One region of the Enterococcus sp. AAFC-DPL-5182 genome, then DNA from elsewhere that is predicted to be linked to it. Evidence: predicted binding sites of a transcription regulator. Region 1 holds the regulator's gene; the other holds the start of a gene.
The links. The regulator HrcA, encoded in region 1, represses chaperone genes, less so after heat shock. The targets are predictions, from matches to a motif close to TTAGCACTCNNNNNNNNNGAGTGCTAA.
Positions count from the first base shown of each region.

Region 2: the regulator HrcA is predicted to act here: its motif matches at 2,211-2,237, upstream of groES (co-chaperone GroES).

Region 1 covers NZ_CM177101.1:2,294,599-2,306,785, reverse strand. The annotation lists gene AC4BB7_RS10755 (LysR family transcriptional regulator) at 1-474, opposite strand, end outside; M-box (ykoK) riboswitch at 1,101-1,271, shown strand; gene mgtA (magnesium-translocating P-type ATPase) at 1,388-4,051, shown strand; gene hemW (radical SAM family heme chaperone HemW) at 4,297-5,454, shown strand; gene hrcA (heat-inducible transcriptional repressor HrcA) at 5,643-6,686, shown strand; gene grpE (nucleotide exchange factor GrpE) at 6,748-7,290, shown strand; gene dnaK (molecular chaperone DnaK) at 7,353-9,182, shown strand; gene dnaJ (molecular chaperone DnaJ) at 9,380-10,543, shown strand; gene AC4BB7_RS10720 (helix-turn-helix transcriptional regulator) at 10,607-11,536, opposite strand; adenosylcobalamin (AdoCbl) riboswitch at 11,673-11,815, shown strand; gene AC4BB7_RS10715 (1-propanol dehydrogenase PduQ) at 12,055-12,187, shown strand, end outside.
Region 2 covers NZ_CM177101.1:1,360,939-1,373,125, reverse strand. The annotation lists gene groL (chaperonin GroEL) at 202-1,830, opposite strand; gene groES (co-chaperone GroES) at 1,893-2,177, opposite strand; gene AC4BB7_RS06320 (hypothetical protein) at 2,448-2,630, shown strand; gene AC4BB7_RS06315 (CPBP family intramembrane glutamic endopeptidase) at 2,718-3,386, shown strand; gene AC4BB7_RS06310 (redox-sensing transcriptional repressor Rex) at 3,458-4,123, opposite strand; gene AC4BB7_RS06305 (ABC-F family ATP-binding cassette domain-containing protein) at 4,340-6,280, shown strand; gene AC4BB7_RS06300 (GntR family transcriptional regulator) at 6,301-6,936, shown strand; gene AC4BB7_RS06295 (quaternary amine ABC transporter ATP-binding protein) at 7,520-8,710, shown strand; gene AC4BB7_RS06290 (ABC transporter permease/substrate binding protein) at 8,703-10,418, shown strand; gene AC4BB7_RS06285 (YcxB family protein) at 10,565-11,152, shown strand; gene AC4BB7_RS06280 (glucosaminidase domain-containing protein) at 11,428-12,187, opposite strand, start outside.

The DNA.
Region 1 (12,187 bases):
CAAACTACTTGCTATTTTAGAATTCTCTTCTGATAGAATACCGACTGCTATATCGATTTCTTTATTTTCCAGAGCTATTTCAAGGTTGTCGTAATAGCCATAATCAATAGAGGCTAATGGATATTTTCGGTGAAAGTCTGTTAGCATTTTTGCAATCAAATAGTCAGTGTCAGCTAAATTTGTTCCGATTTTGATGGTTGCTGTTTCTCCAGTATGGACAAGTAAATTGATTTCTGTGACAGCCATTTCAAATTCTTGAAAAATTTTCTCCCCTCTTTTTTTTAAAACAAGACCCTCAGGCGTTAAGGTGTTATTGCCGTAATCTCTCGTTATCAGTTGGGCGTTTAGCTCCTGCTCTAATTCTCGAATATGTGTGCTTAAATAAGGCTGAGAAATACCTAATTCCTCTGATGTTTTTGTAAAGCTTTTGTTTTTGCATAATGCTAAAAAATAGTCTAATTGTTTTAATTTCATTTGCTCATCTCCTTTACTCTGTTGAAAATAAATGCTGGTTCTCTTCAAGATAAAATAATTTGAGATGAAATAGTCATTTTTTTCAAAAAATATACAAAAAATTAATAGTATTTTTTTATTTTGAAATAATGACTGTTTTCTATAAAGGAAAAGAGCCCTTTTAATTGGTAATAGCCGACCAATTAAAAGGACTTTTATCAGTATTAGCTTACTGATAGGGAATAGTGAACAATTAGTGAATAGGTTGTTTCTTAGTTTAGTATAATTTTCTTTGGCCAATAGAGCCATTCTGTTTTATTTATAGTGCTATTCTTTTTTATGAAATTTGAACAATGAACTTTGGAAATATAAATCCCACTACGGGGGAAAGCCGAAGTGGGATCCATCAGAGCTTACTTTGTAAAAAGGAGTATGGATGTTACATAAACGAACTTGGGAGATTCGTTTATACAAATATAGTAAATAAAATGAACTGAATAAACTATTTCTTTTTTGTCATAGAAGTATTCTTTTTTATAAATGATTTAAAAAGGAAGATGGCGAAAAAATTACATTCAAAAAAAGTTATACAGGTATCGTTTTTTTTGTCTATAAATGTAAGGCATAATTCATTAGAATAACAGTGTAATTCTTCTTGTTAGGCGAGGCTCCTATACAAACACAGGCTACTGCCCAAAAATGTCGAGAGACGCCAATGGGTAGAACAGGAACTGTCGAATTAAGGCTTTTCTTAAGGTAGCTAAAAGCTTGGGCTTTTTACGTTGTATAGTGCCAAAACTCAACGATTATGGAGACTCACGGCAAAGCGGGCTGAGTTTTCAGTGCGCTTTTTTGTGTGGAAAGGATGTGGTGACGGTGCCAGAAGATAGTTCGATAAGCCAGAGATCAACTAAAAGAAAAGAGGATAATCTAGATGCAAAAAGAAATGAAGAACATGATCCATGAAAAAGCTTATCAAAAGATAGCGAATTTATCTATCGATAAAGTTTTAGAAAGCTTTTCCTCTTCGTGGGATGGCTTGAAAGCCCGAGAAGTTCAACACTCAAAAGAAAAATTCGGTATAAATAAAATTACAGATAATAAAAAAAAGTCCTTTATTTATACTGTGATAAAATCCTATGTCACACCATTTACTGTTGTATTGATGATACTAGCAACTATCTCGTTTTTTACTGAATATGTGTATGCTGAACCAAGTGAGAAAGACATTACTGGGGTTTTGATTATGGTGGTCATGGTTTTGTTAAGCGGCACTATGACTTTAGTTCAATCAGTGAAATCAAGTAATGCAGTCAGTAAATTACAAAATATGATTCAGATCACAGCGACTGTTACCAGAGAAAATAAAGAAATGGAAATACCTGTGGACGAAGTTGTTTGTGGTGACTTAGTTAATCTTGCAGCAGGAGACATGATTCCTGCAGATTTGCGGTTGATTCATGCGAAGGACTTATTCGTTTCACAATCAGCGATGACAGGAGAAAGTTTTCCAGTTGAAAAAAAAGTCAAAAATGTTACTTCTACAAATAATAATAACCAAACAGATTTTGATAATTTATTGTTTTTAGGCAGCAATGTCGTTAGCGGCAGTGGTGTTGGTGTAGCTGTTCGGGTTGGGGATAATACACTCTTTGGAAAAATTGCACAAGATGTTGCAGATGATGAGAAAAAAACAAGCTTTGAATTAGGTGTAAACAAAACGACATGGTTATTGATTCGTTTTATGATGGTGATTACGCCAGCAGTATTTTTGATCAACGGAATCACAAAAGGCGATTGGGGTGAAGCCTTAATGTTTGCTATTGCAACGGCTGTAGGGCTTACACCAGAAATGCTGCCAATGATCGTTACGACTAATTTGGTCAAAGGTTCTAGGGATATGGCAAAAGAAGGAACGATCATGAAAAACGTCAACGCGATTCAAAATTTTGGTGCCATGGATATTTTATGTACGGATAAAACTGGCACCCTGACACAAGACAAGGTCATTTTAGAATATCATTACAATACCTCATGCCAAGAAGATCGGGAAGTATTGCGTTCTGCTTTTTTAAATAGTTATTTCCAAACTGGTCTGCGTAATTTAATCGATAAGGCAATTATTGAAGCATCATCGAAAGAGTTATCTATCGATGAAGAAGATTATTTTAAAATTGATGAAATTCCTTTCGACTTTAATCGTAGAAGAATGAGTGTTGTTATTAAAAATAGAAGATCGAATCAAAGCTTTTTGATTACTAAAGGAGCAGTTGAAGAAATGCTACAAGCATGCTCTCATATCAATCAGGCTGGAGATGTTGTTCCGATCACACCAAAAATAAAAAAACAAGTATTGAAAACAGTGAAGGAATTAAATGAAGATGGTCTGAGAGTCTTAGCGATCGCAGATAAAAAAGTCAACAATCAATTAGATGACTATTCTGTTGCAGATGAACAGGAACTGATTTTACAAGGGTATCTCGCTTTTCTAGATCCTCCTAAAGAAACGGCTGCTGCTGCTATTCAAGCATTAAAAAGTAACGGAGTTTCTGTAAAAATTCTAACAGGTGATAATGAATTAGTAACACGTTCAGTTTGTAAAGAAGTTGGTCTGGGGACTGAAAAAATGATCGATGGTTCAGCAATTTCTAAATTATCTGAATCAGAACTAGAACAGATGGTCAATAAATATACTATTTTTACAAAAGTAACACCTGATCAAAAAACAAAAATTGTTAAAGCGTTGAAGAAAAATGAACAAACAGTTGGCTTCATGGGGGATGGAATCAATGACGCAGGAGCTATGAAAGTCTCTGATGTTGGAATTTCTGTAGATACGGCAGTTGATATTGCAAAAGAATCGGCTGATGTGATTTTGCTGCAAAAAGACTTAATGGTTTTAGAACAGGGGATTATTTCTGGACGCAAAGTCTTTAGTAATACAATGAAGTATATCAAAATGACAGCAAGTTCAAATTTCGGGAATGTATTTTCTGTTATTCCTGCGAGTATTTTTTTACCATTTTTACCAGTTGCGCCGATTCAATCACTATTTTTGAATTTGATTTACGATACATCTTGCATGTCGGTTCCGTGGGATAACGTGGATAAAGAGTATGTCGAAAAGCCTAAGAAGTGGGAAGCCAAATCAATTGGTTCATTCATGAAATGGTTTGGACCGACAAGTTCTGTTTTTGATATCGTTACTTATCTATTTATGTATTTTATTATTTGTCCAACTATCTTAGGCGGTGGATTTTTCTCATTAGCAGCCGATCAGAAACTCTTATTTATCGCTATTTTCCATGCAGGTTGGTTTATTGAGTCTTTATGGTCACAAATGTTGGTACTTCATATATTGAGAACGCCAAAAATACCATTCCTTCAAAGTAGAGCTTCAGGCATCTTGACGCTCGTCACTTCAGTTGGAATTTTAATTGGAACAATTTTGCCGTTTACGAATTTAGGAGCAAGTATTGGTTTTGCACCACTTCCAGGAAATTACTTTTTTTACTTGATTCCAACAATCATTGCGTATTTACTCTTAGTAACAGTGATCAAGAAAATATATATAAGAAAATATCAAGAATTACTCTAGTCAGAAAATACAGAGTTTTAACTGGGCTATTCTATCAAATATCAGACACTTTGATTTCGCGGGAGATATCAAAGTGTCTGTCTTTATTGTATAGTGTCATTACTTTTAAAAGGGGAGCGGAAGAATGAAAAAGCGGGAAATTATGAAGCAAATTAAAACATTTTATCATTGAGTGTGGTAAGATAAGAGACGTCTTCTATATGATGTAAAATAGCAAGACACTCTAAAGTGGAGGAAGAAATAAATTGAAAAACAATTCTAATAGCACCTCAGCATATATACATATTCCGTTTTGCGAACATATCTGTTACTACTGTGACTTCAATAAAGTTTTTTTAGAAGGACAACCTGTAGATGAATATATTCAAAGTCTTTTAAAAGAAATCCGATTAACGAAAGAGCACTATCCAAGCAATGATACCAAAACAATTTACATTGGAGGGGGAACACCTACATCGTTATCGGCGAATCAATTAGCAGTTTTATTAGAAGGTGTACGAAACTTACTCCCTTTTGATCCTAAAAATGAATTTACAGTGGAAGCTAACCCTGGAGATTTAACACAGGAAAAATTACATGTAATGAAAGAATATGGTGTGAACCGCTTGTCTATGGGCGTACAAACTTTTGATAATCAATTGTTGAAGAAAATTGGAAGAAAACATACAGCTGAAGATGTGTACGAAACGATGAAATTTTTGGAAAAAGAAAATTTTTCAAATGTAAGTATCGATTTGATCTATGCTTTGCCTGGACAAACACTTGAAGGATTCCGGGATACGTTGAAACGTGCGATCGAACTTGATTTACCTCACTATTCATTGTACTCACTAATTTTAGAAAATAAAACAATGTTTATGAATTGGGTTCGTCAAGGGCGCCTACAGTTACCAGATCAAGAAGTTGAAGCCCAAATGTTTGAAGAAACGATCATCGCAATGGAAAAAGGCGGCAGACATCAGTATGAAGTGAGTAACTTCGCATTAAAAGGCAAAGAAAGTCAGCATAATTTGATTTACTGGGATAATGAACACTATTATGGGTTTGGCGCTGGAGCAAGTGGCTATTTAGGACATACTCGCTATCGAAATCACGGACCAATTCAGCATTACCTAAAACCTTTACGTGATGATCAGTTACCAACTGTTGAAAAAGAGATACTAACATTGAATAATCAGATGGAAGAGCAACTTTTCTTAGGATTGCGCAAAAAAGATGGTGTCTCTAAAGCGCAATTTAAAGAAAAATTTGGTGTTACGTTAGAGCAAGTTTATAAAGAAAAGATCCCTAAATTGATTGAAAAGGGGTTATTATTGGAAGATGATACGTCTATTCAACTTTCCGAAAAAGGCTTATTTGTTGGAAATGATGTTTTCGAAGAGTTTCTAATCGACAAAGAATAAAAAAGAAAAAGTACAGAGCTGTTTTTGAATAAAAACCCTCTAGTGCTTTTTTTTTATCATCGTTTAGCACTCGATGATAAAGAGTGCTAAAAAAGTGTGTTTTTCTCTTGACAATTATACAAGATGTTGATATATTAATAATTGTATTAGCACTTAGATGCCATGAGTGCTAATGAAGGGTGGTAACTATGATAACGGAAAGACAAAAGAATATTTTGCGACTTATCATCCAGGGATACACAAATACAGGAACTCCTGTAGGATCAAAGAAATTGATGGAAGAAGGAATTAAATCAAGTTCTGCAACGATTCGTAATGATATGAAAGCTTTAGAAGAACATGGATTATTATTAAAGACACATTCTTCGTCTGGTAGAATTCCTTCAATGGATGGTTATCGTTATTACGTGGATCATTTACTAAGGCCGGCTGAAGTTGAACGTGATGAGTTAGAAACGATTCGTCGTTCTTTTGGCAAAGAATTTCATGAAATCAATGATATCATTGAACAATCGGCTGAGATCCTTTCAGATTTGACTAGCTATACAGCATTTTCGTTAGGACCAGAAGTGAAAGAACGGAAATTGACAGGTTTTCGTATCGTTCCTTTAAATGATCGCCAGATTATTGCTGTGATCGTTACAGATAAAGGCAATGTGGAAAGTCAGGTCTTTGCGATTCCGTCATCTGTATCTAGCCAAGATCTAGAGAAGATGACCCAAATCATCAATGATAAACTTGTAGGACAACCGCTATTGACTGTTTATCATCGATTAAGGACGGAAATTCCGATGATTTTACATCGTTATTTTCAAACGCCTGAAGGGATGATGAATTTATTCGATGCAATGTTAGGTCATGCTTTTGAAGAAAAAGTATTTGTCAGCGGGCGCATGAATGTTTTAGATTTCGGGATGAAACAAGATATCGATCAATTAAAATCTGTCTATTCTTTTATGCAAAATACAGATGCACTTACACATTTGTTGACGACAGATGAAAAGACAGATACTCAAATAGCGATTCGGATCGGTTCGGAAATAGGCAACGATCTGCTGGATAATATGAGTATGATCACTGCAACGTATGAAGTATCCGGTCACGGTAAAGGAACGATTGCTTTATTAGGTCCGACTAGTATGCCGTATTCAAAAATGTTTGGTTTAGTGGATGTTTTTCGCCATGAACTAGCTACAAAGCTTGGTGCTTATTATCGTTTTCTTGATGAATAAGCTAAAAGTTTAAATATAGAATTCTATTAATTCTACGGAAATGAGAAGGGAAGTTGCCAGAGTGAGTAATAAAGAGGAAACAAATGAAGAATTACAGGAAGAACGCATGGAAGCTATCGATGATTCAGGAGTTTCAGAAGTAGAAGCTGAAATGACAGAATTAGAAAATGCTCAAGCTGAACTATCAGAAATGGAAGATAAATTCCTAAGAGCTCGAGCTGAAATTGCCAATATGAGCAACCGTTTTAAAAATGAACGTGAATTGCTTGTTCGTTACCGATCGCAAGACTTAGGTAAAAAATTATTGCCTTCGCTTGATAATTTAGAACGTGCGATGGCAATCGAAGTCGATGATGAGCAAGGCGCAAGCTTGAAAAAAGGTATTTCGATGGTTCTTGAAAGTGTACAAGCTGCACTGAAAGAAGAGGGTATTGAAGAAATTCCAACAATGGGTGAAGTATTCGATCCTAATTTACATCAAGCAGTTCAAACGATTCCAGCAAGTGATGAAACACCTGCAGATACAATCGTTGAAGTCCTACAAAAAGGATATAAATTACATGACCGCGTTTTACGAGCAAGCATGGTTGTTGTTGCACAATAACAAGGAATGTTTGCATAATATAAATTGAAAAAATTAAAATAGAAGATAGGAGATCATTAATTATGAGTAAAATTATTGGTATTGACTTAGGAACTACAAACTCAGCAGTTGCAGTATTAGAAGGCGGAGAAGCAAAAATCATTGCAAACCCAGAAGGTAACCGTACAACACCTTCAGTAGTATCATTTAAAAATGGCGAAATCCAAGTTGGTGAAGTGGCAAAACGTCAAGCAGTGACAAACCCACATACAATTGCATCAATCAAACGTCATATGGGCGAAGCTGGCTACAAAGTTGAAGCTGATGGCAAATCTTACACACCTCAAGAAATTTCTGCGATGATTTTACAATACTTAAAAGGCTTTGCAGAAGAATATTTAGGTGAAAAAGTGGATAAAGCTGTTATTACAGTTCCAGCTTACTTCAACGATGCGCAACGTCAAGCAACAAAAGACGCTGGTAAAATCGCTGGTTTAGAAGTAGAACGTATTGTTAACGAACCAACAGCTGCGGCATTAGCTTACGGTTTAGATAAAACAGATAAAGACGAAAAAGTCTTAGTATTTGACCTTGGTGGTGGTACATTTGACGTATCAATCCTTGAATTAGGTGATGGTGTGTTCGACGTATTATCAACTGCCGGTGATAACGAACTAGGTGGAGATGACTTTGATAATAAAATCATCGACTACATGGTAGCAGAATTCAAAAAAGAAAACGGTGTTGATTTATCTAAAGATAAAATGGCTGTTCAACGTTTGAAAGATGCTGCTGAAAAAGCGAAAAAAGATTTATCAGGTGTTACATCAACTCAAATTAGCTTACCGTTTATCACAGCAGGAGACGCTGGTCCATTGCACTTAGAAATGAACTTAACTCGTGCTAAATTTGATGAATTAACAAGTGACTTAGTAGAACGTACAAAAACACCTGTACGTCAAGCATTGAAAGATGCTGGCTTGAACCCTTCTGAAATCGACGAAGTAATCTTAGTTGGTGGATCTACACGTATCCCAGCTGTAGTAGAAGCTGTTCGTAAAGAAACAAACAAAGAGCCTAATAAATCAGTGAACCCGGATGAAGTAGTAGCAATGGGTGCTGCGATCCAAGGTGGCGTTATCACAGGTGATGTTAAAGACGTTGTATTATTAGACGTAACACCATTATCATTAGGTATTGAAACAATGGGTGGCGTATTTACTAAATTGATCGATCGTAATACAACGATCCCAACAAGTAAATCACAAGTATTCTCAACTGCCGCTGATAACCAACCAGCCGTAGATATCCATGTATTACAAGGTGAACGCCCAATGTCAGCAGATAACAAAACATTAGGTCGTTTCCAATTAACAGATATTCCAGCAGCTCCTCGTGGTGTGCCTCAAATCGAAGTAAGTTTTGATATCGATAAAAATGGTATCGTAAACGTACGTGCGAAAGATTTAGGAACACAAAAAGAGCAAACAATCACAATCAAATCTTCTTCAGGTTTATCAGATGATGAAATCGAACGTATGGTGAAAGATGCTGAATCAAATGCTGAAGCAGATAAAGCACGTAAAGAAGAAGTTGATCTACGTAACGATGTTGATGCTTTGTTGTTCACTGTTGATAAAACATTGAAAGAATTAGAAGGCAAAGTAGACGCTGATGAAGTGAAAAAAGCAGAAGATGCTCGTGATGAGTTAAAAGCAGCTGTTGAAGCGAATGATATCGAACAAATGAAAGAAAAACGTGATTCATTAAACGAAATCGTTCAAAACTTAACAGTAAAACTTTATGAACAAGCAGCGCAACAACAAGCGCAAGAAAATCCTGAAGCTGCACAAGGTGGAGCAGATGATGTTGTAGATGCTGACTTTGAAGAAGTAGAAGGCGACGATAAATAATCGTTAACAAGCTGGCAAAGACCAAAGTCATCGCTTTGGTCTTTGCCTATCTTTATTTGTAGATAAATACTGGCAAATGAAGGGAAGCTATTTTGCTTTTGCGTGATTTGTGGTATGATTACAACGATGTTTTTATACAAATAAGTTGGCGTCGATCCTATTTTAGAATAAATGGAATAATAGTTGGAGGGGAACTAATGGCTACGAAAAGAGATTATTATGAAGTGCTTGGCCTTGCCAAAGGTGCTTCAGATGATGAAATAAAAAAAGCTTACCGAAAGCTTTCCAAGCAATATCACCCAGATATCAATAAAGAAGCAGATGCAGAAGATAAATTTAAAGAAGTTTCTGAAGCCTATGAAGTGTTGAGTGATCCTCAGAAAAAAGCGGCTTATGATCAATATGGTCATGCAGGCACTGATCCAAATTACGGCGGAGCAGGTGGTTTCGGCGGCTTTGGCGGCGGTGGATTTTCAAGTAGCGGTTTTGGCGGCTTTGAGGATATTTTCGATTCATTCTTTGGCGGCGGTTCTCGTAGTGTAGATCCAACAGCGCCAAGACAAGGGGCTGATCTGCAATATACAGTCAACCTTAAGTTTGAGGAAGCCATTTTTGGTGTAGAGAAAGAAATCAAATACAACCGTGAAGATAACTGTAGTACATGTGGTGGGAACGGTGCTAAGCCAGGTACACATCCAGAAACTTGTCACAAGTGTCATGGATCAGGTTCAATCAATGTTGAACGTCAAACGCCACTTGGACGTGTGATGAGCCGTCAAACTTGTGATGTATGTCGTGGAACGGGTAAAGAAATCAAAGAACCTTGTCCAACATGTCATGGAACTGGACATGAGAAAAAAGCGCATAAAGTCAAAGTCAATGTTCCAGCTGGAGTAGAAGATGGACAACAAATGCGTTTGGCAAATCAAGGAGAAGCCGGAATGAACGGCGGACCATATGGTGATTTGTACGTTGTATTCAGTGTAGAGGATAGTAATATTTTTGATCGTGATGGTTCAGAAATTTATTACGATTTACCACTAAGTTTTGTTCAAGCAGCACTTGGTGATGAAGTCAAAGTACCGACTGTTCATGGGGATGTGAAGTTAAAAATTCCAGCAGGCACTCAAACAGAAACAAACTTCCGTCTAAGAGGTAAAGGTGCACCGCGCTTGCGAGGTGGCTCTAATGGTGACCAGCATGTGAAGGTCAAAATCATTACACCTAAAAACTTGAATGATGAACAAAAAGAAGCATTACGCACATTTGCTAAAGCTGGCGGACAAACCGTAAGTGAACAGCAAGAAGAAGGCTTCTTTGATAAAATGAAAGACGCTTTTGGCGGCAAGAAAAAGAAATAAAAATAGGAAGGCTTCTCAACCTGTACTCAAGTGGTACAGCGTGAGAAGCTTTTTTTAGCCTGATTATTGATAAAGTTCGAGTAACTCTTCGATGCGATTTTTTAATTCAGCTCTAACGTGTGGTGGGTCAAGGCATTCGCACTGATTTCCAAATCCTAAAAGTAAGTTGTAGCCAAATTCATCTTCCATGAATGGAAACTTAACCATGTATAAATCTGAATCAGTAGAAAAAAAGTTCAGCTGTCCAAATTTATCGATTAGTTGTTCTTTGACCTTATGCGTTACTTTAAGCGTTATGGTCGTAAAGTCTTTACCGTAAAACGGTTCTTTTCCTAAGGGTTGAGGTTGAAATTCTCGAGGAGTAAAAGTTGTCGGTAATAATTCTAAATCATTCATTCTTGAAATTTTAAACGTACGAAAATCTAATTTCTCTGTGCAATAAGCCTGTAAATACCAACTTATTTCTTTTAAAACAAGTCGATAAGGCTCGATGATTCGCGTTGTTTGCCGTCCTTTATTGTCCTCATAGTGAAAACGTAATAAGCGTTGTTGATCCATACCAGATTTGATCACTTCTAAAAATGGCTGTAAGGTATGATTGCTAGTCCATGGAGTGAGATCAATCGCAATTTGATTCGTTTTGAACTCAATTTCTTCCATGAAACCTGCTGGGACAAGTGTTTTTATTTTTTCAAATGTTTGGCTTATTTGAATAGGTGAGACATTCGTCGATATACTTTCTAAAGCAATCAAGAGGGAAGTGATATCGGCTGATGTAAAAAATTGTTTATCGATTTTATAATTCTCCATGATTTGGATACCGCCATTTACGCCCGGAGTCGTGGTTACTGGTATACCGGCCTCGCTCAGAGATGTAATATCTCGATAAATGGTTCGAACGGATACTTCCAAGGTCTCAGCTAATTGAGAAGCACTGATTTGTTTTTTATCTAATAAGATCATAATGATGGCAAGCAGTCGTTCAGTTTTCATAAAAGCACCTCTTTTTTGTTTGGCATAGTTCTTCTATTATAACGAAAATCTTGAAGCGTTGGGAGAAAAAATCAAAAGAGATTTTATCAGAAAAAACTTGTTTCTTTTTTTGATTGTGATATAATACAAATGTAGAAATTGAATATGTATTGATTTAGATGGAAATTTGGTTAGATTCCAATACGGTCCCGCCACTGTAATGAGCAGCAATGCTATAAGTCAGGTCTTTCTATTTTAGTACCCCGTACTATTGTTTCGAGGCAAAGCAATAGGGCACATTGAACATACTGTTTCAGAATGAAATATTTCTGAATCGTATACGCAAAAATGTGGCATCTGTACGATGAAGTACAATGCAACGGTTGAAGCCTATTTTTTGTGTTCAAAAATCCAAAAAGTAAGATAATCTGAATAAATTAAAAGCACAAAGTGGTGTTTTTTAGCAAGCAAAGAAGCTGCGAAGAAGATGATAGACGTCTTTTTTGCGGTTTTTTTTGAAGAAACGAAAGGAGAATCACATGGAAACAATCACTTTTCCAACTAAGCTCCATATTGGAGAACAAGTTCTTGAAGGCTTAAACACATATGTGAATCAGCGGATTTTTATCGTAACAGATCCATTTATGGTCCAATCCAATAAAATCGAGCAAA
Region 2 (12,187 bases), 930 kb from region 1:
TTCCTTCGGTAACATCATCTGACTATATCGAATTCAGTCTAAATAAGGATGTAAATAACCTAAAAAAAATCGTCAAAAACCTCCTAAGTAAATATTTTTTAAACAAGTTCTATTAATTTGGCTCAGTTGCACCCCTTTGAACACTACACTTTTATGTATATAAAAAAGAACCTTGGATTATCAAGGTTCTTAATTTAGTACCTACATCATGCCGCCCATTCCCATTGAAGGGTCCATTGGAGGCATTGCAGCACCTGCTGGTTCTGGTTTATCTGCAACGACTGCTTCTGTTGTCAATAACAATGCAGCAACCGATGCCGCATTTTGTAATGCTGAACGAGTAACTTTTGTTGGGTCAACGATTCCTGCTTCCACCATGTTTACCCATTCGCCATTAGCCGCATTAAAGCCGATACCTAACTCGATATTTTTTAATTTATCTACGATTACTGAGCCTTCGTATCCAGCGTTTTCAGCAATTTGACGGATTGGTTCTTCTAAAGCACGAACAACGATTTTCACACCAGTTGCAACATCGCCTTCTGCTTCTAAAGCAGTGACTTTGCCGATAACATTCACTAGTGCAGTACCGCCACCAGAAACCATTCCTTCTTCAACAGCTGCACGAGTTGCGTTTAATGCATCTTCAATACGTAGTTTTAATTCTTTTAATTCTGTTTCAGTTGCAGCTCCAACTTTGACAACGGCAACTCCGCCAGCTAATTTTGCTAAACGTTCCTGTAGTTTTTCACGGTCAAAATCAGATGTTGTTTCTGCAATTTGGTTTTTGATCAATTGAACACGAGCATCGATCGCAGCTTTTTCTCCTGCGCCTTCAACGATGGTTGTATTGTCTTTATCTACAACAACTTTGCTTGCATTCCCAAGGTTTTCGATTGTCGTATCTTTTAATTCAAGTCCTAAATCGTCAGTGATCACAGTACCGCCAGTTAAAATAGCGATATCTTCAAGCATTGCTTTACGACGATCACCAAAGCCTGGTGCTTTAACTGCTACTACGTTAAATGTTCCACGAATTTTGTTCAATACTAATGTTGGTAAGGCTTCTCCATCAACATCATCCGCAATGATCAATAGTGGACGGCTTTGTTGTAAAATTTGTTCTAATAAAGGCAAGATATCTTGGATGTTTGAGATTTTTTTATCCGTGATCAAGATATATGGATTTTCTAACGCCGCTTCCATCTTATCATTATCTGTCACCATGTATTGTGATAAATAACCGCGGTCAAATTGCATTCCTTCAACTACATCAAGTTCTGTTTCGATACCTTTTGATTCTTCGATTGTGATGACACCATCATTGCCGACTTTTTCCATTGCATCAGCAATCAATTGTCCAACACGGTCAGAACCAGAAGAAACAGCTGCAACTTGAGCAATTGCTTCTTTAGAATCAACAACAGTTGAAATATTGTGTAATTCTTCAACAGCAGCTTTTGTAGCTAATTCGATCCCACGGCGAATTCCTAATGGATTAGCACCAGCGGTAACGTTTTTCAATCCTTCACGAACGATTGCTTGTGTCAAGACTGTCGCAGTTGTTGTACCATCACCTGCGATATCATTTGTTTTTGAAGCAACTTCAGAAACTAATTTCGCGCCCATATTTTCAAAGTGATCTTCTAATTCGATCTCTTTAGCAATCGTTACACCATCATTTGTGATCAATGGTGAACCAAAAGATTTTTCTAAAACAACGTTACGACCTTTAGGACCTAATGTTACTTTTACTGTATCCGCTAAAATATCTACTCCACGAAGCATTGCTGCACGTGCATCTTCTGCAAATTTAATTTCTTTTGCCATAATTCCTTCACCTCAAAATTTTATTTTTTCTATTTAAAATGCTTGATTACGTTAAACAATAATTATTCGACGATTGCAATGATGTCTTTGCCTGAAACGATCAGATAGTCGTTTCCTTCATATTTCACTTCTGTTCCTGAATATTTTTCAAACATTACTGTGTCGCCTTCTTTAACATCGGCAGGAACTTTTGTACCGTTTTCTAATACACGGCCTTCACCTACTGCGATAACTTTTCCTGTTTGAGGCTTTTCCTGAGCAGCAGATGCTAAGACGATGCCTCCTACTGTTTTTTCTTCTTCTTTCGCGACTTCAATAACGACGCGATCGCTTAATGGTTTTAACACAATAAATCCCTCCATAAAAAATATTTTCCTTTATTAGCACTCTTCATAACCGAGTGCTAACTCACACTATTTATAATACTCATTTCCCTTTCGTTTTGCAAGTCTTTTGACTAATTTTATAAAATAATTCTTTCATCATTTTTGAGTAACTCCCAGTTTTTGACAAGTTAAAAAAATCAGTATATTTCGTCCCATTGAACTTAAATAGCTCAATTTCTTCGCTATTCTTCATTTCGTGGTAAAATAAAAACAGAAAGAGAGGCGATTGAAATGAAACAACGGATCACTGGAGCTTTAACGATAACTGGACTTTATTTAATTATTGCGAATGTTGGTAATTTCTTCTTTGGGGTAAACCGACGTTTTGACTGGACAACTACTTTATGGGAAGCGGCCTTTTTCTTCGTATTTATCTTTCTACTACTAGGGTATCGAAATAATCATAAGAAATAATCATCTGCTAAAACAGTGGTTAGCTATGGTATACTTTTTGTATTCTGTAACTTTCGAAAGGAGTTTTGTTTTTATATGCCAAGAAATATGTCTATGAAGAACTTGAGTATTGCAACGATTTTACTGTATGGACTTGTGTTTTTTTCTCCATTTATTTTCAGACCATTTTCACCAGATATCATAATCGGAGGTACAACCTTCACTTATATTTTTGGTGCGAGCTTGATGATCTGGCTTTATTTCAAAAATAGAAGTTCTGCTACGACAATCGTTGAACAAGAAGCCAAACTAACTTCTCCAGTCTTCACTGCATTACTAGGTTTCAGCGGTATTTTAATCGCTATGATCATTCAAGCAGTTGTCTTTAGTATCGAAACAGCAATCACTGGGGCTAAACCTAGTTCAGAAAACACTCAAAATATTATTGCAATTATTCTGACTAATCCTCTGTTCATTTTAGCAACAACTATCGGTGGCCCTATTATGGAAGAATTTGTTTTCCGCCGTTCTTTGATTGGTTTGACAGAAAAATATACTGGCTTTTGGATTGCAGCAATCATTAGCTCTTCCTTATTTTCTGTTATCCATCAAGATGGCCATTTCTTTGTTTATTTTTTCATGGGTTTCTTTTTTGCCTATCTTTATAAAATAACTGGAAAAATCTGGACGTCGATCATTGCCCATTGCGGAATGAATACGCTGGTTGTGATCGCTCAGCTTGTTTTACACTATGGAAATATAGAACTACCTAAATAAACAATAGTACGAACAGAAAAAAAACCTGAGATCGCACTTTTAATAAAAGGTGAAATCTCAGGTTTTTCAAACTATTCTTTTTCTTCTTCAACATCCGTGTCGATTAATTCACTGTCATGGTGTAAGAAGTAAATCAACGTTTGTAATTCATTCGTCAAATCTACATTTTGAATCAACACATCAGGTGGTGCAACTAAACGAGCAGCGGTAAAGTTCAAAATCCCTTTCACTCCTGCATCCGCTAGCTGACTCACAACTTCTTGCGCTTTTCTAGCTGGCAAAGTCAAAATCGCTACTTCGATTTGCTGTACCCGAATTTGTTCCATCATATCACTCATTGGATAAACCGGAATCCCGTCGACAATTCTACCAACAATGTCGTCGTTAACATCAAATGCGCAACTCACTCGAATACTGTTGCTTTGATGGAATTTATATTTCAATAAGGCACTTCCTAAGTTACCCACACCAATCAAAGCTACATTCGTAAGCTCATCATCATTCAATGTTTTTGCAAAGAAGTTCATTAGATTCTCTACATCATATCCGTAACCACGTTTACCTAATTCGCCAAAATAAGAAAAATCTCGTCGAATCGTCGCGCTATCTACTTGCACTGCATCACTGAGCTCAGTAGATGACACTTTATTTTTTCCTGCATCATGCAAGATTCTCAAATAACGATAATATAGGGGAAGGCGTCGTGCCGTTGCTTTTGGAATAATTTGGTCTTTCACAATCGTACCTCCAATACTCTAAATATAGACAAATATCCACCTCTCATAATATCAGTTGTTCTAGATAAAAAGCAATCTAACAGCTCAGGAAAAGAAATATTTTTCAAACTTTCTTGAATTGTCCTAGAAAAATTTGTGCTCTTACTGTAGGATAGGTGCTTTTTCCAACCAATTTATGCTACACTAAAGGCATTGAAATAGAAATGAGGATGCCCCATGATTTTACTCCAAGCAAACCAAATCGCCCGTTATTTCGGCGCTGATACTTTGTTTGAAAACATACAAATGGAGATCAGCACAAATAGCCGGATCGCATTAGTCGGCCGCAACGGCGCTGGTAAATCTACTCTTTTAAAAATAATCGCTGGTATTGATGCACCTGATGCTGGTACGATTGCTAAAAATAAAACGGCAAGTCTAGGGTACTTAGCTCAAGATACTGGACTTGATTCTGATAAAACAGTTTGGGATGAAATGCTTGAAGCCTTTGTTGACGTGATCACAATGGAAAAACGAATGCGTGAACTAGAATTGATCATTAGTGAACTGTTGCCAGATGCGACAAATTATGAATCGGTCATGAAAGAATATGATCGATTGCAACACGAATTTTCAGAAAAAAATGGCTACGGTTATGAAAATGAGATCCGTTCTGTCTTGCACGGATTTGGATTTCAAGAAGAATTTTATTCTAAACATATCAGCACATTATCTGGTGGTCAAAAAACCCGTTTAGCTTTAGCTCGCATGTTGCTGCAAAAACCGGATATTTTAATTCTCGATGAGCCAACGAACCATTTAGATATTGACACTCTTTCATGGCTGGAAAATTACTTACCTAGCTATTCTGGTGCCCTTTTAATTGTCTCACATGACCGCTACTTTTTAGATAAAGTTGTTACTGAAGTCTATGAAATCAGTCGTCATAAAATGCGTTATTACAAAGGAAACTACTCTAAATACCTAGAATTAAAAGCAGAACAATTAACCAGTGAGTGGAAAGCGTATGAAAAACAACAGACTGAGATCAACAAGCTGGAAGATTTTGTTGCCCGAAATTTAGTTAGAGCATCAACCACAAAGCGTGCTCAAAGTCGTAGAAAAACACTGGAAAAAATGGAACGTTTAGATCGTCCTCAAGGGGATGAAAAATCTGCGAATTTCCTATTTGCTATCGAAAAAACTTCTGGAAATGTTGTTTTACAAGTAGAAGATGCTGCTATCGGATACGATGCTCGTATTTTATCTGAACCTGTATCTTTAGATGTTCGTAGACAAGAAGCCATTGCCCTTGTTGGACCGAATGGAATCGGTAAATCAACCCTACTAAAATCGATTATCGGAAGTATTCCTTTCATTAAAGGGAGCGCAACACTAGGTACGAATGTTCAAATCGGCTACTATGACCAAGAACAAGCGAACCTTCATGGAACGAAGACTGTTTTAGCTGAGCTTTGGGATGAACACCCCACGACTCCTGAAAAAGACATTCGCAATGTTTTAGGTAGCTTCTTATTTAGTGGAAACGATGTGGAAAAAACGATCCCTCTCTTAAGTGGTGGTGAAAAAGCCCGTGTCGCTTTGGCAAAATTATCGATGGACAAAGAAAACTTCTTAATTTTAGATGAGCCGACCAACCATTTAGATATCGATAATAAAGAAGTCTTAGAAAATGCTTTGATCGATTATGAAGGAACGCTATTATTTGTTTCACATGACCGTTATTTCATCAATCGAATTGCAACGAAAGTCATTGAACTTTCCGAAACTGGCAGTAAATTGTATTTAGGCGATTACGATTACTACTTGGAAAAGAAAAAAGAAGAAGAAGAACTCGCTGCACTATTGGCTGAACAATCCACTATTAAACAAGCCGAAACTGTAAAACCTAAAAATGAGTTTTATCAAAATAAAGAACAACAAAAAATACTCCGTAATCTAAATCGAAAAATTACACAAATCGAAGAAAACTTAGCAACTTTAGACACAACGATCGCCCAATTAGAACAATCAATGACCGATCCAGCACTTGTTGATGATCACGTAAAATTGATGTCATTAAATGAAGAGCTAGAATCGCAAAGAACACAACAAGAACAATTACTATCTGACTGGGAAAATCTTAGTTTAGAACTTGAAGAATTAGAAGATAAATAACTGATGAAAGGCGGTCAAACATGACTTCAAAACGTATGAATGTGACGAAACCAAAGTATCAGCAGATTGCTGTAGATGTCGCCGCTAAAATTGCTGATCAAACATTCCCAGTTGGCGATAAGATCCATGCTCGTTCTACTCTAGCTAATAAATATAGTGTTTCTCCTGAAACAGCCCGCAAAGCAATCAGTGTGTTAGTTGATCTTGAAATCGTTCAGGCGAAACACGGCAGCGGATTTTATGTTCATTCAATGGAAAAAGCCAAACTCTTCGTTGAACAATACCAAGATGTTCAATCGATCCACGACCTAAAAGACGATCTGATCGATAGTGTAAAAAAACAAAAAGAAGAGTTGAGCCATTTCTCAGAAATTTTAGATAAGCTTGTTGATCAGACCAAACGTTTTGACTCATTCAATCCGTTAAATCCAGTCACTTTTACATTAACAAACGATGCCGCTCATCTTGAAATGACGATCAGTGAGTTAAATTTATGGCAAAGCACTTCTGCTACTTTGATTGCAATCAAACACGGCGATGAATTGCTTGTCTCTCCTGGTCCCTATGCAAAATTAACTGCTGGCGATACGATTTATTTTGTTGGTCATGAATCCACATTGCAACGGGTCCAAAATTTTTTCTATCCGAATTCATAATACAAGAAGAACAATCGAACGAATATGTTTGACTGTTCTTCTTTTCTATTCTCTCATTCCTATGCCCCTAATTTGACAAAGTGACTACACGATGTTAACCTAGAATGGTCACTTTTTTTACAGAAAAGAAAATGATTTTCTTTACATGTGAATAAGTTTTAGCACTGTAGCTGATAAAAAGAGCGTTTGTAGCTATTTAGTTTTGTAGGATAACTTCGACTGAACGAGCCTATTATGCTTTTGCTTTGAAACACAATGAATAAAGTGAATTGATGTTGAAAAATACAAGGTGTAGCAAAGCGGAACGTTGTTAGCGTATGTTGTCTAGCTTCGCAGGCTAACTCCGACTGAAAAAAGATAAAATCCGATTGTGGCGAAAAGCGCCACCCTCTGATTTTCCTATTTTTCAGTCGGAGTTGGACGAGCCTGTTATGCTTTTAGTGTTATCTAGCTTCACGAGCTAGTCTCTCGGGAAAAAGATAAAATAAGGTTGTGGCGAAAAAACGCCACCCTCTGATTTTCCTATTTTCCTGTCGAGACTGAACGAGCTCGTTCAGCTTTTAAAATAAGGAGGAATTTTGTTTTGCCCAAAGTAAAAGTTTCGCATTTAACAAAAATATTCGGTAAAAAATCAAAGCAAGCACTGGAAATGATCAAGGAAAACAAAGATAAAACTGAGATCTTGAAAAAAACCGGTGCTACAGTCGGTGTTTACGATGTCAATTTCGAAGTAGAAGAAGGAGAAATCTTCGTGATCATGGGACTTTCTGGTAGTGGTAAATCAACTTTGATTCGTCTATTGAATCGTTTGATCGAACCAACTTCTGGAAATATTTTTATTGATAATCAAGACATTTCAAAATTGGATAAAGAAGGTCTTAGAGAAGTTCGTCGGAATAAGATGAGCATGGTCTTTCAAAATTTTGGCCTCTTCCCACATCGCACGATCTTAGAAAATACAGAGTATGGTTTAGAAGTTCGTGGTGTTCCTAAAGAAGAACGGACTGCAAAAGCAGAACAAGCGTTAGAAAACTCAAGTTTGTTGGCTTTTAAAGATCAGTTTCCTAATCAATTGTCTGGTGGAATGCAACAACGTGTTGGTTTAGCTAGAGCCTTGGCAAATGACCCAGAAATCTTATTGATGGACGAAGCCTTTTCTGCTCTTGATCCGTTGATTCGTCGGGAAATGCAAGATGAGTTAGTTGATTTACAAGAAAACGTGAAAAAGACGATCATCTTTATTACCCATGATTTAAATGAAGCCTTACGCATTGGCGATCGCATCGCTTTAATGAAAGATGGGCAAATCATGCAAATCGGTACTGGTGAAGAAATTTTAACGAATCCTGCCAATGATTACGTTCGTACATTCGTTGAGGATGTTGATCGTTCTAAAGTCCTAACCGCTCAAAATATCATGGTTCCAGCATTAACAACGAATATTGAAATTGATGGTCCAACGGTTGCCTTAACTCGTATGCGTCAAGAAGAAGTTAGTATGCTTTTAGCTGTAGATAAAAAACGTCAACTAAAAGGAGTCGTTAGAGCTGAACGCGCATTAGAAGCTCGTAAAGCTGGTAAGCCTTTAACGGATTATGTGGATACAGATATCACTTCTATCGACAAAGATATGTTAGTCAATGATATCTTCCCGATTATCTATGATTCACCTACGCCAGTTGCTGTAACTGACAACAATAAATTGCTTGGTGTTGTAATTCGAGGCAGTGTTCTTGAAGCATTAGCAGAAACAGAGGTGAACATCAATGAATAATTATCAATTACCTGTAGCAAGTTGGGTCGAAACGATCACAGAATGGATGACGAATACATTTTCTGGTGTTTTCAGTTTCTTCCAATCAACGGGTCAAAGTCTAATGGACGGAATCACTTCGCTATTAGTTGCGATTCCTCCCCTACTATTTATTATTATTTTAACAGCCATTGCATTTTTTATTTCAAATAAGAAAATTGGTTTAAGTTTATTTACACTGATCGGATTACTTTTCATTTATAACCAAAATTTATGGACAGATTTGATGAGTACCGTGACTTTAGTCTTACTTTCTAGTGTGGTATCGATCGTTATTGGTGTACCTCTTGGAATTTTAATGGCAAAAAGTAACAAAGCCCAAAGCATTATCACACCTATTTTAGATTTCATGCAGACGATGCCAGGTTTTGTTTATTTGATTCCTGCCGTTGCATTTTTCGGAATCGGCATGGTTCCTGGGGTATTTGCCTCAGTGATCTTTGCTTTACCACCAACCGTTCGTTTTACCAACCTCGGCATTCGTCAAGTTCCAAAAGAACTTGTTGAAGCGTCAGATTCATTTGGTAGTACAGGTTGGCAAAAATTATTCAAACTTGAGTTACCTTTAGCTAAAAACACGATTATGGCTGGTGTCAATCAAACGACTATGCTAGCACTTTCTATGGTGGTTATCGCATCCATGATCGGAGCTCCTGGTCTTGGCCGCGGCGTTCTTTCTGCCTTACAACGTGCCCAAGTCGGAAATGGTTTCGTTAATGGTGTTGCTTTAGTGATTCTAGCGATCATCATCGATCGTTTTACTCAGAATTTAAACAAGAAAAAAACAGCTCCAACAAAATCTAAACTATCAAAAAATCAAAAAATTGGCGGGATCGTGATTGCTGCTGTGGCAATTATCGCGTTGATTGGCGGCTCTACTCTTTTCTCTTCTGCTAAAAACGAAGAGAAAAACATTTCGCTTTCTTATGTAGAATGGGATACAGAAGTTGCCTCAACTCATGTGGTCGGCGAAGTATTAAAAGATATTGGCTACAATGTCTCACTAACACCATTAGATAATGCTATTATGTGGGAATCAATCTCAAAAGGCGAAACTGATGCAATGGTTGCCGCATGGCTTCCTGGAACGCACGGTGAGCAATACAAACAATACAAAGACAAAGTAGATGATTTAGGTGAAAACCTAAAAGGTGCCAAACTTGGCATCGTTGTTCCACAATATATGGATGTCAATTCAATTGAAGAGTTGAAAGATCAAGCAGGTAAAAAAATCACTGGGATCGAACCTGGTGCAGGCGTTGTGGCTGCAGCTGAGAAAACACAAAAGGCTTATAATAACTTATCAGATTGGTCAGTTGAAACCTCTTCTTCCGGTGCCATGACTGTCGCACTTGGGCAAGCTATCAAAAACAAAGAAGAGATCGTGATCACTGGTTGGTCTCCTCATTGGATGTTTGCGAAATATGATCTTAAATATTTAGAAGATCCAAAAGGCACGATGGGTAAAGAAGAATCTATTCATACAATGGCTAGAAAAGGCTTAGAAAAAGAAAACCCTGAAGCCTACAATATCTTGAAAAATTTCCATTGGACAAAAGAAGATATGGAATCTGTTATGTTAGAAATCAACAATGGAACAGATCCTACACAAGCGGCTAGAAATTGGATCGATAGTCATTCAAAAGAAGTTGCTGAGTGGAAAAAATAATTAAAAGTGCTGACCGTAAAAATTACGGTCAGCACTTTTTTTCAACATCGTTGAGATACTCACCGCTAATTTTACTTTTGACTATCAAGAAATCCTCTTTCTTTTCAACAGAGCAAACGTTATAATCCATAAAAGGAGATGATAAAATGGAATTAAAATTAACACAAACCTTGACTGAAAATAGTTGGTTAGAGTTCAATAGAATGTATATGAAAAAGAAATACAAACATCGAAGATATTTACTTGTAAGTTTATCTATTATTAGTTTTTTCCTGTCTATCAATTCTATTTATTTAATCTGGAAATTCTTCCAACAAGATACATTCAAATTTATGTCCATCAGCTTAGCTGACATACTGCATTATTGTCCGATATTTTTTTATAGTTCATTACTTTTTTTGTTGATAGGCGTAGAATTGCTGATTATCTATTATAAAGAAATTGATTTCAGACTCAAAAAAAGTTTAAAAGACCCCTCAAATAAATCTTTTTTCATCAAAAAGGACTTTATTATTACAGATGAGGCTGTTGAAGTAAGAACCCCATTATCTGTTTCCACTTATGAATGGTCTGTATTCATCCGATGTATTGAAACGAATGATTTTATTGTGCTACAACTAAACTCGATGTCTGTTTTATTCATTCAAAAAAAAGAGTTACAGCAGGAAGAACTTTCTAAATTAAAACAAATAATTTCTGAAAAAATGGCTGATTTATATGAATTTTGGCGCTAGTCAAGTATTAACTGTAAACAAAAAATAACCACCGCTGGGTAGGCGGTGGCAAGGAGTTCTTTTTTACTTGAGGAGTAAAAATGAAAAAGTGTTTTGTTTGGGTTTGTTATTGGGTATATACACATAATAACCCGAAGTTTTGAAGAAACTGTGCCTAAATCATTTAGGTTTTCTATAGAATAGTTAAGAAAAAGTAAATTGGCATCTGGGACAAACAAAAAAGTTAATGATAATGCTGAGTATTTCAACTCGACATCATCATTAACTTATTTTTTTTATTTTGGTGTCACGTAAGCTAAAGTATTTGCTGTGTCTTTATCAATCACTCTAAATGAAACCACACCTAATCCAGCAACATTCATTTCTGAGATTAGAATAGAACCATCATCATACACATGTTCTACAAACGCTACATGTCCATATGTCCCATCAGCTCCTGCAACAGTTGGTTGGAAACTAACGGCCGTTCCTGCTTTAGGTTTGTTAGTAACCTCATAGCCGTTGGCTTTACCTGTTGAACCCCAGTCCATTCCGTTACCCATTGTCGTTTCAACATAGCCGTCTAATTGGACGATACGGTTATAGACATATTGTGTACAGTTTCCTGCAGCATAAGCTTCTGAACCTGAATAGCTCTCACCTGTGTATTCTTTAAAATCACTATCTGGATGGCTGTCTGTAACAATGATTCCACTGGTTGAAGTAGATGGTTTTTCTTTGTCATATTCCGTCAAGTCATATTCTTCGATAAAAGCATTCAGTTTTTGATCATAGCTAGTATCTGTTGCATAAACACCTGTTAACGATTTTGTTGCTTCGCGATAGCTTACGGCATTTGACTTCCATGTACCTGAATAAATTGTTTTATTTGAATCAATGCCTTCTTTCATTAGCTTAGCATAATCCTCAAATGATTCTTTGTATCCAGGATATTTCTTGAAAGCAGCATCGATTGTATACCAGCTACCAGAGCCGTCATCTTCTTGTGTAGAGAAGACGACTTTTTCACCTTTATACTCCCCTTTGATTCCAAAG